DNA from 3 places in the Kitasatospora sp. NPDC096077 genome. Region 1 is predicted to be linked to each of the others. Evidence: riboswitches for the same ligand, from Rfam matches in the RefSeq annotation. Region 1 holds a riboswitch; each other region holds the start of a gene.
The links. A riboswitch is a leader RNA that binds a small molecule or an ion and turns the genes downstream of it on or off. The one in region 1 is predicted to bind cyclic di-AMP.
Positions count from the first base shown of each region.

Region 2: another riboswitch for cyclic di-AMP. It lies ahead of ABTZ03_RS16035 (M23 family metallopeptidase); the one in region 1 lies ahead of ABTZ03_RS12135 (transglycosylase family protein).
Region 3: another riboswitch for cyclic di-AMP. It lies ahead of ABTZ03_RS15435 (glycoside hydrolase family 16 protein); the one in region 1 lies ahead of ABTZ03_RS12135 (transglycosylase family protein).

Region 1 covers NZ_JBEOSV010000009.1:193,406-197,203, forward strand. The annotation lists gene ABTZ03_RS12125 (LacI family DNA-binding transcriptional regulator) at 1-284, shown strand, start outside; gene ABTZ03_RS12130 (hypothetical protein) at 382-582, opposite strand; gene ABTZ03_RS12135 (transglycosylase family protein) at 795-2,138, opposite strand; cyclic di-AMP (ydaO/yuaA leader) riboswitch at 2,146-2,308, opposite strand; gene ABTZ03_RS12140 (hypothetical protein) at 2,783-3,730, opposite strand.
Region 2 covers NZ_JBEOSV010000014.1:127,925-131,722, reverse strand. The annotation lists gene ABTZ03_RS16040 (hypothetical protein) at 1-655, shown strand, start outside; gene ABTZ03_RS16035 (M23 family metallopeptidase) at 824-1,657, opposite strand; cyclic di-AMP (ydaO/yuaA leader) riboswitch at 1,670-1,828, opposite strand; gene ABTZ03_RS16030 (YiaA/YiaB family inner membrane protein) at 2,026-2,316, shown strand; gene ABTZ03_RS16025 (alpha/beta fold hydrolase) at 2,427-3,251, shown strand; gene ABTZ03_RS16020 (TetR/AcrR family transcriptional regulator) at 3,280-3,798, shown strand, end outside.
Region 3 covers NZ_JBEOSV010000013.1:155,848-159,645, reverse strand. The annotation lists gene ABTZ03_RS15440 (IclR family transcriptional regulator) at 1-168, shown strand, start outside; gene ABTZ03_RS15435 (glycoside hydrolase family 16 protein) at 331-1,647, opposite strand; cyclic di-AMP (ydaO/yuaA leader) riboswitch at 1,656-1,763, opposite strand; gene ABTZ03_RS15430 (esterase/lipase family protein) at 2,088-3,443, opposite strand; gene ABTZ03_RS15425 (phenolic acid decarboxylase) at 3,690-3,798, shown strand, end outside.

The DNA of each region.
Region 1 (3,798 bases):
TCGTCTGCGGGAGCGACATGATGGCGCTCGGGGCGATCCGGGCGGTGCGCCAGCGCGGGCTGTCGGTGCCGCAGGACGTCTCGGTGGTCGGTTTCGACGACTCGCCGCTGATCGCCTTCACCGAGCCGCCGTTGACGACCATCCGGCAGCCGGTCGAGGCGATGGCGACGGCGGCGGTGGACGCCCTGCTGGAGGAGGTCGGCGGGAACGCCGCCCAGCGCGGGGAGTTCATGTTCCAGCCGGAGCTGGTGATGCGGGGGTCCACCGGGGCCTGCGCGCGCTGAGGCTGGTGGGTCGCGTCAACTGACGGGCCCCGGAGGGCGGTTGCCTTCCGGGGCCCGTTCGCGTGCGGTCCGGCTCAGCCCTCCTGGGCGGCCCGGGTCAGCCCTCCTGGGCGGTCGGGCGGTCGGTGCTGACCCGGTGGCCGTCGGCGGCGTCGCCGGTCCGGGTCCCGGTGCGGCGGCCGCGGGCCAGGTAGTCGCGGACCACCAGCTCGACGGCGTCCTGGGGGTTCTTGGTGCCGGAGAGCAGCATCGCGTCGATCGCGAGGTTCGCGTCGAGGGTGATGGTGACCTGGGCCATGGTGACTCCTCCTCGGGTGCAGAGCAGCAGCATGCCTGCCGGGGCGGGGTTTGACCATGCGGAGGCCGGTCTCCCGGGTACGCCGAAGCCCCGGGGAGAGCGACCAGACTCTTCCCGGGGCGGTCGGTGGACGGCTGACGACCGACAGTCGATGAAATCCGTCAGCTGTCAGTCGTCATCCGTCGGCTGTCGGCCGCACGCCGACCTCGGGCTCAGACCCGGCCGGCGAAGTCCGGGGCCCAGTTGGCGACGGTCTGGAGACGGACGCCCGAGCTCGGGTTGGCGGCCTCGACGTACTGGCCGTTGCCGATGTAGATGGCGACGTGGTAGACGCCGGAGTCCTGGCCGTTGTTCGACCAGAACAGCAGGTCGCCCGGCTGCAGGCTGTCCAGCGAGACGTGGGTGCTGGCGGCGGCCTGGTCGGCGGCGACGCGCGGGACGCTGATGCCCGCGGCGCGCAGCGCGGCCTGGGTCAGGCCGGAGCAGTCCCAACCGCCGTTGCCGGTGCCGCCGTAGACGTACGCCTGGCCGACCTTCGACTGGGCGAAGGAGACCGCGGCGGCCATGCTGCCGGTGGCGGCCGGGGCCGGGGTCTGGGTCTGGGTCTGGGGAGCCGGCTTGGCGGCGGGCTTGGCCGGCTTCGAGGTGGACGGCTTGCTCTGGTCGATCGGCTTGGCGTTCACGGCACCGCCGTTCGAGGCCTGGCCGGACTTCTGCGAGCGGTCGAACCAGGTGAAGTCGGAGCCGGACTTGGCGGTGCCGGAGGCCTGGCCGGCCTGGGCCGCGCCGCCGTCACCGAAGGTCAGCTGCTGACCCGGGTAGATGGTGTCCGGACCCTCGGTCAGGGTGCCGCGGTTGAGCTCGTAGAGCCGCTGCCAGCCGCCCTGGACGTTGTGCTTGTCGGCGATCGTGGACAGCCAGTCGCCGTCGACGACGGTGTAGCCGCCGGCCTGGGCCTGCGCCTGGCGCTTCTGGGCCCAGGTGCTGTCGGCGGATCCGGTGGACGGGGTGGCGGACGCGGAGTCACCGGAGGCCTGGGCCTGGTCCTGGGCGGGCGCGGCCGGCTTGGCGGGCTTCGCGGCCTGGGAGCCGCCCTGGGCGGGCTTGGCGGCGGGCTTGCTGGTGGCACCGGCGGCGGCACCGGTGGAGGCGCCGGCCGAGGTGTCGACGGACGCCGCGGCGCCGCCCTTGGTCAGCCCGGCCTGGACCGAGCAGACCGGCCAGGCGCCGGGGCCCTGCGAGGCGAGGACCTTCTCGGCGACGGCGATCTGCTGGTCCTTGGTGGCCTGGTTGGCCTGCGGGGCGTAGGCGGTGCCGCCGAAGGCGGCCCAGGTGCTGGAGGTGAACTGCAGGCCGCCGTAGAAGCCGTTGCCGGTGTTGATGCTCCAGTTGCCGGTGCTCTCGCACTGGGCGACCTTGTCCCAGGTGGAGACCGGGGCGGCGTTGGCGGTGCCGGTGGTGAGGCAGGGGACGGTGAGGCCGACGCCGGCGACGCCGAGGGCGGCGATGACGCGACGGGTGCGGCTGGACAGGCGGTTGCCGTTGGAAGGCAGCATGAAGACGCGGTCCTCTCCCACGCCTGCGAGGTGAGCTGTCGGATTCGGGCTGGAGTTGCCCGGCCGCGCTTCTGCGCGGCTTCACCCCTAGCCCTGGACCGTTTCCGGGAAATGGTCCGGGGCGACTTACCTGTGGTTCCCCCGCTCCTGCCGTGATGCGTTTTCGCGCTGCCAGGACATCCGACGGCAGGACTCGGCGTCGCGGATGAACTGGGTCCGTGTGGTCACGAACGGGGAGCACGTTAAGCAGACTTAAGTTCAAACTGCAAATACCTGTGATGCGCATCACGGTTTAGTGTGGAATGCCAAATGGGCCGTAATTCATGATCGAAATTGATCATTTACCGGCAATGTCGCGCTGGATTCTCATAACTGGCTCCGCCTCAGAAGTGAAGTGACGGAGTGTTGAAGCGCAATGGGGGCGTGCGGTGGAACCTGGGGAGCGACGGCGGAGCGCGGGCGCGACAGCGCGCGGGCTATTCATCGACAAAGGCGCCGGAAACGGACATTGCGCCGCATTGACCGCTTAACTCTCCTGCGGGGCAATCCGCGCACGCCGGAAGGGCCCGGAACGCGATCGTTCCGGGCCCTTCGGTGGTGTGGGGTGGCCGCGACGCCGTCGCGGGTGCGCGGACGGGCCTCCGTCAGCCCTCCACGGGCCCCTCGGCGGCCGCGTGGGCCCGCCGGGAGCCCTCCCCGGCGCCGACGGTGGTGGCGGCCTCCGCCTCGGCCTCGGCCAGCTCCTCGGCCGTCGGCGTCGGCAGGGCGGCCAGGTAGGTGGAGGCGATCAGCTGGCCGACGGCCGAGTAGGCGCCCAGCGGCGCGGCCGACGGGCAGCCGGTCTCCTCGGCGGCCGTGGCGAGCAGCTCGGAGTCCGCCTCCGGGCCGATCACCAGCGGGGCCAGCGCCGGACGCTGGGAGCCGGTCTCCTTGAGGTGGTTGACGGCCCCGGCGACCGAGCCGGGCACGTCGAGCGCCGCGGCGACGACCGGGACGGCCAGCCGGGCGGCCAGCAGCACGCCGGTGATCCCGGCCGCGGCGGCCGCCTCCTCGCCGCCGACGGTGGTAAGGACCACGCCGTCCGCGGCGGTCGCGATGGCGAACAGCCGGGCCCGGTCGGCCCGGGCCAGCCCGGCCTCGGACAGTCGTACGTGGACGGCCTCGGCGAGCAGCGGGTGCGGGCCCAGGGTGTCCGTGACGGTCGCGCCGTACTCGGCGGCGAGGGCGTGAAGCCCGGTCAGGAAGTCGTGCGGACCGGGCACCAGCGGCACCACGACGGGCGTCGGCAGTCCGGCCTCGGCGGCCGCCGCCAGCAGCTCCGCGACGGTGCGCTCCTCCGTGCTCCCGGTCTCGGCGCCGCCGGGCAGGTAGCCGACCGCGGCCTGGACGCCGGTGTGCTCGCTGCGGACGATCGAGAGCAACTCCTCGACGACCGAACGGGACTCGGGCCCCGCGGTCGCGGGTACGGCGAGCACCAGGGCCGGCGAGCCGGTGCGGATCTCGGGGCGCTCGGGGCGGCGGTGGCGCCCCCGCGCACGGGAACCTGGAGTGCGGACGGGCAGTGGCGCGCCCGGGATGGCTGCGGTGCTCATGCCGGAGATCGTAGGACATCGGCCCGTCAGGCCTGCAGTCGGCTGCCGTACGGGTTTCGGGTGGCCGT
Region 2 (3,798 bases), on a different contig from region 1:
CGCCCCGGAACAGGACCCGCTGGCCTACGGCGAGGCGGTGCGGCTGCTGGTCGACCACCAGCGGGCCGCGAAGCGGCTCAACGCCAAGCGGCAGGAGCGGCTGCACGCCGAAGCCGAGTGGCAGGGCGAGGTGGCGGTCGGGCTGCTGCACCGCGCCGACCTGGTGACCTGGCCCCGGCTGTACGCGGTGCTGCTGCACGCGCACGACGTGGACGTGACCGACCCGGCAGCCGTCCGGGACTGGCTGGCGGGCTTCGCCGGACTGACCGAGGACGAGCGCCTGGCCGGGTACCAGGCGCTGACGCCGACCGGATGGCTGGACGACCCGGACGAGCAGGGCTGGTGGGCGCCGGGCCGGGTGCTGTCGGTCGGCATGGCCACCGACGGCGCGCGGCGGCTGCTGGAGCAGGGCCTGATGCGGCGCAGCTACCGCAACCTGGCCGAGCTGAACGCGCTGGGGCGGCCGATGCCGGACGAACTGACCGGGGGCTTCGAGGAGTTCGAGGAGGCGGCGGCCGAAGCGGCGCTCGACCTGCTCGGCGAGTGGACGGTGCCCGGGCTGCCGCGGCTGCTGGTCGAGGAGTTCCCGGAGCTCGCGCCGGAGCCGGGGACGGCGGAGATCGACGCGTACCTGGCACAGCTGCCGGCGGAGTGAGGTGCCGCGAAGGCCCCGGACGCGCGTGCGTGCGCGCGTGCGTGCGCGCGTGCGTGCGCGCGTGCGTGCGCGCGTGCGTCCGGGGCCTTCGACTACGGGTTCGCCGGCAGCCGACCGCCGACTGCCGACTGCCGACTGCCGACTGCCGACCGCTACGGGTTCACCGGGTCACGGGTTGAGGCCGTGCTGCTGGAGCCAGGGCTCCGGGTCGACCGGGGCGCCGCCGCCGGGGCGGACCTCCAGGTGCAGGTGCGGGCCGGTCACGTTGCCGGTCGCGCCGACCTTGCCGATCTGCTGGCCGGCGGTCACCTTGCCGGAGCCCTTGATGATCGAGGAGAGGTGGCAGTACCAGATCTCGGTGCCGTCGGGCAGGGTCTCGACGATCCGGTAGCCGTACGCGCCGGACCAGCCGGCCGAGGTGATGGTGCCCTGGCCGACCGCGTGGACCGCGGTGCCGGTGTCGGCGGCGAAGTCCAGGCCGGTGTGCAGGTGGGCCCAGTAGCGGGCGCTCTGGCCGTAGTGGGCGGAGAGGCTGTAGTCCTTCACCGGCAGGGTGAGGGCGGCGGCCTTGACCCGCTCGGCCTCCTCGGCGGCGCGCTTGGCCTCAGCCTCCTTGGCGGCGGCCTTGGCCTCCGCCTCCTGCGCGGCCTGCACGCGGGCGGTCTCCTCGGCGGCGGTGCGCTGGCCGTCGGCCTGCTGCTGGATCCGGGCGGCGAGCGCCAGGCCGGGGTCGGCGGCCAGGGCGACCGGGATCTCGTCCTGGGCCTCGATGGCGGGCGCGGCGGCCGGGGTCGCGGAGGCGAAGCCGGTGGCGCCCAGGGTGGCGGCGACGGCGGTGACGCCGAGCAGCGGGGAGGCTCCGCGGGTCTGACGCGGCATCCGGTGGCGGTTGGCCTCGGCCTCCGGTGCGAGCGCCTCGGGGCTGTCCGGGACGGGGTGGTCGAGGAGCTGGGTACCGGCTGCGGGGCCGGCCGGGTGTGCCGGGGTGTGCGTCGACGCCACGGAGGCGCGCTCCTTTCCTTCCTTCGCGCCTACCGGGTTAGCTGACGGGTTCGGAGCAGGAAGGTCTCCTACGGCCGGGCCGGGGCCCCGCCGATTCACCCCAAGGAACGTGGTTCCCCGGCTCCCTGACCTGCCCGGAGGCCGGTCGGCGGGATTAGGCGACGGCGCACGGTGCCGTCTGGGTACGGCGTTGACGACCGCGCTGCGTTATCAAACGTTAATCCTAGGAGGCTCTGATTCCAAGCCATCCGTCCGGGACGGCTGTGGACCAGGTGATCGGACGTCAACGAACGACCCTTCAATCAACCGGCCCCATCTGAGTACTCCTACTCATGTGCGATCCGGCCGGACGCCCGCATCCTGACGCCATGAGCGCACCGATGCAGTCACGCACCACGGCCGCGTACTACGCCCAGGCCGTCCTCTCCTTCGCCATCTCGGCCGTGGCCCTCGCCGCCGGGATCGCCTACCTGCCCGTCGGCGGCTGGACCCGGGCCTTCCTCGGGATCGGCCTCCTCTACACCGTCACCTCCTCGTTCACGCTGGCCAAGGTGATCCGGGACCGGCAGGAGTCCACGGACACCGTCGCCCGGGTCGACCAGGCCCGGCTGGAGAAGCTGCTCAGCGAGCACGACCCGTTCCGGGTCGAGGGGCCCTGAGCGGGGTCGCCCGGGGTTGCCGGAGGCTTTCGCGAGGGCTTGACGGCTAAGGCTATTAGCCTTAGCTTTATGGCTATCGGCAGCAACGAGCGAGCCAGCGGAGGCCCACCATGAACGGCACCACCACCCCGAGCACCCAGTACCTCGACGTCACCGGCGGCCGGCTCGCGTACGACGACACCCGGCAGGGCGACGGCACCCCCGTCGTCCTGCTCCCCGGAATGCTCGACTCCCGCCGCGCCTACCGGCACCTGCACCCGCTGCTCACCGCGGCCGGGCACCGGGTCGTCACCATGGACGTGCGCGGCTTCGGCGAGTCCTCGATCGCCTGGGACGACTACAGCCCCGCCGCCGTCGCCACCGACGTCCTCGCCCTGCTCGACCACCTCGGCATCGAACGGGCCGTCCTGGTCGGCCAGTCCTACACCGGGGCGACCGTCGTCAAGATCGCCGGGGACGCCCCCCAGCGGGTCGCCGGGATCGCGCTGATCGACGCCTTCGTCGAGCACCGGGCCAACGCCCTGATGAAGGGCGTCATGGTCGTGATGGGCGCCGCGATGGTCCGGTGGCCCGGCATCTGGGGCTACTACCTCCGCAAGATGGCCTTCCCCGGCCCCCGCCCCGCCGACCTCGACGGCTACGTGGACGGGCTGGTCGCCGCCCTGCACACCCCCGGCCGCAGGACCGCCACCCGAGGCCACGTCACCGGCGACTCCGCGCCGATCGGCTGGTGCGCGGCCGTCCGCTGCCCCGCCCTGGTGCTGATGGGCAGCAAGGACCCCGACTTCCCGAAGCCCGAGGCCGTCGCCGACCTCCAGGCCGAGAAGCTCGGCGCGCGGAAGGTCATGATCGAGGGGTCCGGGCACTACCCGATGGCCGACAACCCGCGGGCCGTCGCCGACGCCCTGCTGCCCTTCCTCGCCGAACTCGCCTGACCCCTCGCCCCCCGGAGAGCCCACCACCATGCCCCGCGTAGGACTGACCCCCGAGCAGGTCGTCGACCACGCCCTCGCCCTCATCGACGACCAGGGCACCGAGGCCCTCACCCTCGCCTCCGTCGCCGCCCGCGCCGGGGTCGCCACCCCCTCGCTGTACAAGCACGTCAGCGGCGGGCTCGCCGAACTACGGCGGCTCATCGCCGTCCGGGTCACCGAGGAACTCGCCGACCGACTGGCCGAAGCCGCCGTCGGCCGCAGCGGGGACGACGCGGTCACCGCCGTCCTGCGCGCCTACCAGGCCTACGCCACCCGCCACCCGCACCGCTACACCGCCCTCCCCCAGGCCCCGCAGCCCGACGAGGACCTCACCCGCGCCGCCACCCGCCTGGTCGGCGTCATCATCGCCGTCCTCCGCGGCTACGGCCTCGACGGCTCCGAGGCGATCCACGCGGCCCGCACCGTCCGCTCCCTCGCCCACGGCTTCGCCTCGCTGTCCATCACCGGTGCCTTCCAACTCACCGAGGACCTCACCACCACCCACGAC
Region 3 (3,798 bases), on a different contig from region 1:
GTCCGCTGCATCGCGCTCGCGGTGCCCGGCGCGCCGACACCCACCGCGTTGTCGGTGTCCGGCCCGGAGGCCCGGATCCGGGCCCTGGAGGAGCAGGCGGGGGAGTCCGCGCTGGTACCGGTGATGCACCAGATCGCGGCCCGGCTCGGGCAGGTCCTGGCGCCCTGACCTCCGGGTCCACTGACGTGATGCCCCGTCAATTCATCTGCACAGCACGGGTGGAGACGCAAGAACCGGCAGCCGCCCGACCTCGGGGAGGTCGGGAGGCTGCCGGTTCCTGAGAGCGGCTGGTCCTGGGGGTCGGCTGGCCTCGACGGCCTACGCGACGGCCTAGCGGTAGACGCGCACGTAGTCGGCGGAGAAGCTGATCGGGGTGTTCCCCTGCGGCGCCGGGTGGTACTTTCCGGCGCTCACCGAGAGGTTGAGGATCAGGTACGCCGAGAAGTTGGCGCCCACGCCCTTGTTGTCCGAGTACACCTTGACGCCGTTGACGTACCAGTCCACCGAGTTGGCGCCGTAGTAGGTGCCGATGGTCACCCACTGGTCCGCGGCGACGGCCTTGGCGTCGGTGTAGTACTCCGGGTTGCTGGGGTTGACGTGGTTGGTCAGCTCCAGCAGGTTCGGGTTGTCCGGGTGGTACTCGAAGGAGTCGATCTCCCCGTTGCCGTTCTTCCAGGTCCACAGGGCGGGCCAGGCGCCGGCCACGGAGGGCATCTTGACCCGGGCCTCGGCGTAGTCGCCGGTCTTGACCTGGAAGCCCTCCGCGGAGCCCTCGGTGGTCAGGAAACCGGTGTTCCAGGACTGCTGGCCGTTCTCCAGGGCGGGCCCGCCCGGGGTGGCGGTGAAGGTGGCGACGCCGTTCGCGACGGTGACGTTGTTCTTGTTCAGCCAGTCGAGCTTGTTGTCGCCCGGGTTGTGGTTGCCGTACTTGTACGCGGTGCTCTTGTCACCGACCCAGCGCTGGCCCCAGGCGATCGGGCCGTTGAACTCGTCGGACCAGGTCAGCGACTTGCCGGCGATCGGGGAGGACGGCGCCGGGGTGCTCGGGGTCGCGGTGGCGCTCGGGGTCGGGGTCGGGGTGACGCTCGGGGAGGGCTGCGCGGTGGGGGCGGTGGTCGGGACCGGGGTCGGGGACGGCTTGGCGGTCGGGGTCGGCGCCGGGGTCGGGGTCGGCGTCGCGGTACCGGCGCGGGAGACCACCAGCTGCTGCGAGGGCAGGTTGTGCCAGGCGCCGCCGAGGTCCTGCCAGAAGCCGAACTGATTGTACGTCCCGGCGGGCAGGGTGCGCGCGCCGCTGGTGAAGCTGAACCCGCTCGGGCATATCTGCACGTTGCTCGCGTTGCCCGGGAAGTCCAGGTTGGTGCCGCGGGCGTCGCGGACGCCGACGCCGACGGTCTTCGCGGTGACGCAGGACGAGGAGTGCAGGGCCAGCGAAGCGGTGGTGGCCTGGCCGGCGACCATGGCGGCGGGGGCGAGCCGGTCCTGGGTGACGGTCGGGGCGGTGGCGGCCTGGGCGCCGGACGGCAGCGCGAACAGGCCGGCGCCGGTGATCGCGATCGCGCCGGTGGCGGCGAGGGCGGCGTTACGGCCGCGGTGGGAGGGACGGGCGTGGCGGGGCGCGCGACGGCGCCCGGCAGGCTGGTGCATGGCGGGTCCTCTGCGACGCCTGCGAGGTGAGCTGTCGGATTCGGGCTGCAGTTGCCCGGCCGCCTGTGGAGCGGCTTCACCCCTAGCCACGGCCCGCACGCTGGTGCGTACGGGCCGGGCGCTGACCTTGGTTCCCCCGCTCCCGTCCGCTGTGGTGCTCGAGTGCCCGCCGGCGGGTGGACGGGACTCGGCGTCCCGGCGGCGGGGTCCGCGACGGCGGACGACCGTTGCAGGCTAGGCAGTCCGTCCGTGAACGGACAACTGGATCCGGCCGGTTGTCGCACAGCTCACAGTGGTGTCGATCAACGACGCTGCGTGGTCGGCGAGTTGATCAATCCCCGGGCGGTGCCCGGAGGCTCACCCAAGGGCTCGACCGAAGTTCGACCGGGGACTCGGCGAAGGGATCAGCCAAGGGCTCGGCCAAGGGCACGGCCGGAGCTTCAGCCGAGCCAGGCGGCGACCTGGGCCTCGGCGTCCGGCGCCCAGGCCAGCTCCAGGTGGTTGAGCCCGGTGAGCAGCCGGGTGCCGCCGACCGTCGCGATGCCGGTGGTGTCCAGGGCGCTCGCGGTGAACACGATGCCGTCGCTAGGTCCGCGGTTCTCGTTCAGCACGCCCGGGATGTCGGCCGACCCGCCCGCGAGGAGGTAGGTGGGCACCGAGGCCGGGATCCCGGCCCGCTGGAGCGGCGCGATCAGCGAGCCGGCGTCGACGGCCGCCTGGATGCCCTGGCCGGAGGTGTAGAAGCCCTGGCCGCCGTAGTAGGTGGTCCACCAGTCCTGGGCGGTGGTGTCCACCCCGTAGGTCGCGTCCCAGCGGGCCAGCAGCTGGCGCTGGCCCGGGTAGCAGTCGCTGCCGCCGGTCGGCAGCACGCCGAGGCAGGGCTGCGCCGTGTACGTTCCGTAACAGGTCATGTACAGGTGCGGGGAGGGCGCGTTGGCGGTGCCCCCGCAGGCCGGCCAGGTGGCCAGGTCGAAGTCCCAGCCGTGTGCGTAGACGTAGTCGAGCCCGCCGTTCGGCCCGCCGAGGGTGATCAGGCGGCGCACGTCGCCCGCGTACGCCTGTCCCCGCGCCGGGCGCACCGAGGACACGTACGCCCGGGCCGCCACCTCGCCCTTGCTCCAGGCCACCACGTCGACCCGGGGGACGCCGAGCCGGGCCCGGATCAGGGCGAGCGCGTCGCCGACGGCCTGGGCCTGGAGCAGGTTGTCGCCCTGCTTGTGGGCGAAGCCGACGGCGAAGACCCGGCGGCCGGTGCTGGCCAGGTACTGGGCCAGGCCGGTGGAGGGGCAGGCGGACGCCCCACAGGTGCCGCTCTCCCCCGGGTTCGCCCAGGCCCGGTCGGCGTTGTCGTTGGCGCCGTGGACCAGCAGGACGGGCGTGCCGGTGCCGCCGGCGTCCCAGCCGGTGGCCGAGTAGAGCAGGAAGCGTGCCGAGGAGGGCTCGCCGGTGCCGAAGTAGGTGCGGCGGGCGCCGTCCTGGTCACCGCGGCCGTCGGCGGGGTACTGCTCGGGGCCGAAACCCGGGGTGGGGTCGAGGTAGCGCTCGACCTTCGCCCAGCCGTTGCCGGGGGCGGGGAAGGTCGCTTCGAGGGTGAGGGGGACGGCGGTCGCCGTGGCTGCGGTAGGGGCCGCGCCGGCGGTGGGGGCGCCGAGGAGGAGGGCGGTGAGGGTCAGCAGCAGCGCGACGAGTGCGGCGGGGACGCGTCCGGCGGGGGTCCGGGCGGGCGTCCGGGCGGGGCTCCGGGCCGGGAGCCCGGCTGCGGCGCTGGTGGGGGCACTGGTGGGGGCACGTCTCATGGGCGTGGACGGTAGGACCGGCGCGTCGTCCGTGCCCATGTGCCGGTCGCACACCGCGGGCGGCCGGGCGATGGCGGACCGTACCGTGGCGCGGGGCCGCCCGAGTCCGCCCGGTCGGATAAATTGGAACCCTGGCGTTTTCCGCGGTGCACAAAGAGCACCGAACCCGAGCCGCACGATCCGCACCGCCCGTGACCGTCCGTGACCGTCGCGGCGCACGCTTCCGAGAAGAGGTCCCGCCCCACCATGACCGCGTCCCTGCCCGCCTTCGCCGGCCGCACCTACCTCTTCCAGGTCGACAACGGCGCGGCCTTCCGCAACTCCTACTCGGCCGACGGCACCCGGCTGCGCTGGG